2 regions of the Pseudarthrobacter sp. J1763 genome follow, and region 1 is predicted to be linked to the other one. Evidence: riboswitches for the same ligand, from Rfam matches in the RefSeq annotation. Region 1 holds a riboswitch; the other holds the start of a gene.

The links. A riboswitch is a leader RNA that binds a small molecule or an ion and turns the genes downstream of it on or off. The one in region 1 is predicted to bind cyclic di-AMP.
Region 2: linked by a shared signal. The riboswitch ahead of ACQQCD_RS05965 (hypothetical protein) and the one ahead of ACQQCD_RS02165 (M23 family metallopeptidase) in region 1 are both predicted to bind cyclic di-AMP.

What each region holds. Positions count from the first base shown of each region.
Region 1 covers NZ_JBNPEN010000002.1:33,050-35,495, reverse strand. Annotated here, with positions in the region: gene ACQQCD_RS02170 (C40 family peptidase) at 1-226, opposite strand, end outside; cyclic di-AMP (ydaO/yuaA leader) riboswitch at 297-478, opposite strand; gene ACQQCD_RS02165 (M23 family metallopeptidase) at 610-1,434, opposite strand; cyclic di-AMP (ydaO/yuaA leader) riboswitch at 1,438-1,675, opposite strand; gene ACQQCD_RS02160 (metal-dependent transcriptional regulator) at 1,798-2,446, opposite strand, start outside.
Region 2 covers NZ_JBNPEN010000004.1:217,910-220,355, reverse strand. Annotated here, with positions in the region: gene ACQQCD_RS05970 (sensor histidine kinase) at 1-950, shown strand, start outside; cyclic di-AMP (ydaO/yuaA leader) riboswitch at 1,122-1,297, shown strand; gene ACQQCD_RS05965 (hypothetical protein) at 1,304-2,119, shown strand; gene ACQQCD_RS05960 (glycosyltransferase) at 2,276-2,446, shown strand, end outside.

The DNA of each region.
Region 1 (2,446 bases):
CAGCTTCTGAAGCGACGACAGTGCGCTCGAAGCTCAGTGCTGCAGTGGGTGCTGCGGTAACGGTCAACTGGGCTGCTGCCGAGAAGTCCGTAACCGGGGATGCCTCACGGTTGGTCTCTGAAGCGTTGGCCGGGAGGCCGATGCTCAGTACCAAACCCGAAGCTGCGGCGATAACAGCGGCCTGACGGCCTACCGTGCCGGCATTGGAGGAAACAGCTTTGGAAATAGCGTTGAACGGGCTCTTAGGAGCCACTTGTGCGCGGTGACGCGCAACGGTGTTGCTTGAAGACACGAAAGAAGCCTCTCCCAATGCCTACGAGGTGAGCTGTCGGATTCGGATGGGAGTCATCCGGCCGTAGAAATGTTCCTAGAAACACTCTTACGACTTAACCCCAAGGCCTTCTTACGAAGACCAAAGTTGGTTCCCCCGCCTCTGCCAGACGATGTAATGCGAACGGACCTCGGGCGGTGGCAGAGTTAGGCAATCCACTCGAGAACGTCAGCTTGTATAAAAGTTGACGCGTAAATGACGGTACAGGAGTTTCGATCAAATGTCACGTTCAGGTCACGACGGGGACCTTCGATATGACAAGCCACTGGGGGCAGGGCTTAGAGCCATCCCTCGGGATCTACAACGTCACCGTTCACCATTACTTCAAAGTGAAGGTGGCAACCGGTAGAAGCGCCCGTGGTGCCGCTGAGGGCAAGAACTTCTCCGCGCGTTAGCTGCTGACCAACGGTGACGCTGATCGAGGAGAGGTGGTTATACGTGGTTTCTAAACCGTTTCCGTGATCAATAACCACACGGTTTCCGCCACCATAGGGGTGCCAGCCGGCGAAAGTTACTTTGCCGCTGGCTGCTGCATGCACGGCCGTACCGCACTGCGCTACAAAGTCTTGGCCGCGGTGGAACTCACCCATGCCGCCAGTAATCGGATTAACCCGGTAACCAAAGGGCGACGCCTGGACCAGTGTGTCCAGCGGTGCACCCAAGCTTCCCTTAGCTGCTGCCGGCGTTATTTTGCCCGCTGACTGCGCGCCGAGAAGCTGCTTGAGCCTAGCGTCTGGGTCTACGGTACTTGTTACGGTGCTGCGGCTGAAGCTGATTTTTGCGCCTGAATCGGCGGTAACGGCAACCTGCGGCGCGGCTACTACTGCCGCCGCCGGGGCTGCGGAACCCATGGATTCTGCGGCCAAGGGGCCTGAAGTTGTGGGGAAGGATACTGCCAGAGCAAGACCTGCTGCGCCGAGCACAAGCCCAGCTTTTTGAGCTACCCCGGTGGCAGTTGCGAGATCAGCGAACTGACGGAGGGCGCTTTTTCGAGTCGCTGCGTGACGCCGTACTTGCCGGGGTGCCGCATCCAACGCGGATGGCGCGGTGGGGACGGCCGGTGCCGTAGCGCGGCGGCGGCCGCGAGCGTTCTCGATGGTCAAGTCTTCCCTCTCGTAAACGCCTGCGGAGTTAGCTGTCGGATTCGAGTCAGAGAGATCTAGACCCGGCCCGTAGTTCAAAACAGAAGTAAAAGTACGACGACGGACCGTTGCCGGCGTCGTCTATGTTTCCTTCGGTTTTGGCACGGACTTCACCCCAAGGCGGCTGCGAAGCCGCCAGTAAGTGGTTCCCCCACCTCTGCCATGTGCGGACAAAATACTGGTCCGTTGGCAGAGTTTGGCGCCGGATCAGGTAACGCTCATGTCTCAGCGTTACTCATTAACTATACGGTCGCACGGCCCACAGTAACAATTCCGTTATCTAAACTGTGGGTAACTCAAGGGTTGTCCTACAGCCCAGCGTTGTTAGCTGAGTGAGACAAAAACGTGGGATGCCACTTCGGGCGGCAATTCGAGCGCTCCCTCAATGCCTGCAACTCGGACCGAAATGTATTCGCCAACGCGTTCCAAGCTGACAACTACTCCGGGGCCAATGCCGCCCTCTTCGAGTTGCTGCAAAAGTTCCGGTTCCACCTGGATGGGTTCTGCCAAGCGGCTTACCGTGACAGTGGAATCGCTACCGTAGTCCTCCATGGCGTCCAGCATGGAGACCACTCCATCGGTAAACGCCGAACCTGCTTGCCCTCCCAATTGCTCGAGGCCGGGTATGGGATTGCCGTACGGCGAAACGGTGGGGTGTTCCAACAGCTCAAAGATTCGCTGTTCTACACGCTCACTCATCACGTGTTCCCAACGGCAGGCTTCCTCGTGCACATAGGCCCATTCGAGGCCAATCACGTCCGCGAGGAGACGTTCGGCCAAACGGTGTTTACGCATCACTGCTGTGGCCCGCGCACGGCCCAAGTCGGTGAGTTCCAAGTGTCGATCGCCGGAGACAACTACTAGGCCATCGCGTTCCATACGGCCAATGGTTTGCGAGACCGTGGGGCCGGAGTGGCGCAGACGTTCAGCAATGCGGGCCCGGAGAGCCACGATCTTCTCTTCTTCAAGTTCC
Region 2 (2,446 bases), on a different contig from region 1:
TTATTGGCCTCGCCGGGACAGTAGTCATTCGGCACACTATGAAGCCCTTGGAGGAGCTGTCCAATGTGGCCACCAAAGTCTCCCAGCTTCCCTTGGACGCCGGTGAAGTGGGCTTGGCTGTGCGGGTTCCGGCTAAGGCGGCCCAAGCTGGCACCGAGGTGGGAAATGTTGGTTTCGCGCTGAACAAGATGCTGGATAACGTCTCCAACGCTCTGGAAGCCCGGCAAAAAAGTGAAACGAAAGTTCGGCAATTTGTGGCAGATGCCTCGCATGAACTGCGTACTCCGTTGACGGCCATTCGCGGTTATACGGAGCTTATGAAGATGACTGAGACTTTCAGTGAGCAGGGTGAACAGTCACTCAAACGGGTGGAGAGCCAATCCAAACGAATGACGGCTTTGGTGGAGGATCTGCTTCTTTTGGCCCGTCTGGATGAAGGCCGGCCGCTGAACATCACCAACGTGGACGTGACCCAACTGGTGGTTGAAACGCTCAGCGACGAGAAAGTGATGGCTCCAGACCATCACTGGAAACTCCAGCTCCCGGATGAGCCGGTTACGGTGCGCGCAGATTCGGCCCGTCTTCACCAGGTTTTGGTGAACCTTTTGGCCAACGCTCGCAAACACACACCCGCCGGGACCACAGTGGTGGCTGGCGTTGGGCACTCTGCAGACGGCAGCGTAGTGATTACAGTGACCGACGACGGACCAGGGATCAGCCCGGAGTTCCAGGACAGGATCTTTGCCCGCTTTGCCCGCGCAGACGCGTCTCGGTCAGTTAATCAGGACACCGCATCAACCACCGGCGCTGTTCGCGAAGGAAGTTCTGGGCTTGGTCTATCTATTGTTGAGGCGATTATGCAGGCCCACGGCGGCTCGGTAGAGGTGACGTCCCGGCCCGGCCGTACCGAGTTCGCGCTACGTTTGCCGGCCCCCGCCGTCGTTATTTAGCGCTTTGGTGGCGGCTCCCGCGGAGACCTACCACCGAGGTGTGGTGCCGCGGCATGGTTTTATCAACCAATGTGGCCGCCGTTACCTAAATGTGACTTAACTTCTGAGCTCCTGTACCGTAAATAGGGTGCGCCCGCCGTTGTAGGCGCGCTCCGTGCTAGTCGCCAAGCTCTGCCGCTACCCGGATTCCGTTCCATGAGGCAGAGGCGGGGGACCCAAGTTTTGGTCCTGCTGCTCACACCAGCAACCTCGGGGTGAAGCGCACGGCAGAATTCGTTCACTGCCATGCGCCGGGTGTCTCTCATCCGAATCCGACAGCTAACTCCGCAGGCGCTACGAGAGGCAAACCACTGATGTCTGAAAACTTTTCCAGCCGCCGTGAGGCGCGCGAATCGGCCACTGGCCGCTCCCGCAGAGCTCACAAACATGAGTCATCACTGAAGCAGAGCGCCAAGTTCCTGCCGAAACTGATCGGTTACCGCACAGCTGTAGTCAGCACCGCCTTTGTGGTACTCCTTAGCGCATCGGCCGTAAGCCAAGCAGCCGTTGAACCCACCACTGCCTCCGCCTTGCCCGGTAGCGGCACAGCGAGCGCAGCGGCCGGTGCCGTGCTGAGCTTTGAAGGCTCGCCCGTCAAGGGATCCTCTGAAGGCTCCCAGCCAGCCGCTTCTGCAAGCTCAGCATCCAACTTGTCCGCCATGTCTAGCAGCGAGACTGCTAGCGATTCAGCAAGTGCTGACAAGGCCGCCGCCGCGAAGGTTGCAGCAGCGAAGGTTGCCGCCCAAAAGGCAGCAGCAGCCAAAGCCGCAGCGGTAAAGGCAGCGGCCGCGAAGGCGGCAGCAGCCAAAGCGGCGGCGGCTAAAGCTGCCGCAGCAGTTCCGGTCAACGACCCCGCCGGCGCCCAGGCCTACGCCGCCTCACAACTTTCAAGCCACGGCTGGGAGCAAAGCGAGATGCAGTGCCTAACCACTTTGTGGAACAAGGAATCTGATTGGACCACTACGGCCACCAACGCAGACTCTGGCGCGTACGGCATTGCGCAGTCACTCCCGGCAGAGAAGATGAGCACCGCCGGTTCGGACTGGCAGACCAACTACAAAACCCAGATCAACTGGGGTTTGCAGTACATCTCCGAACGGTACGGATCCCCCTGCTCGGCACTGACGTGACACCTCGGCCACAACTGGTACTAAACACTAATCCTCACTCGTGAGAAAAGGTCTCGGCATCACGCCGGGACCTTTTCTTTGCGCTCCTTCATAGTGCACAGCATCTACACAGCTTTGACCTAAAGCCAGCACAACACCGCCCTTCAGTGTTGAAACATGACGATCACTGACCAGGCAAAAGTTGATGCATCCGCGGCCGCATCACCCGGGTATCGCGGGATCCTGCCCCTACGGCGAAGCGCCGTTGACACGCGAGTCGCAGTCCCGATCCTGGATGTGGCCATTCCGGTTTACAACGAGGAAAAGGACCTTGAAGAGTGCATCCGG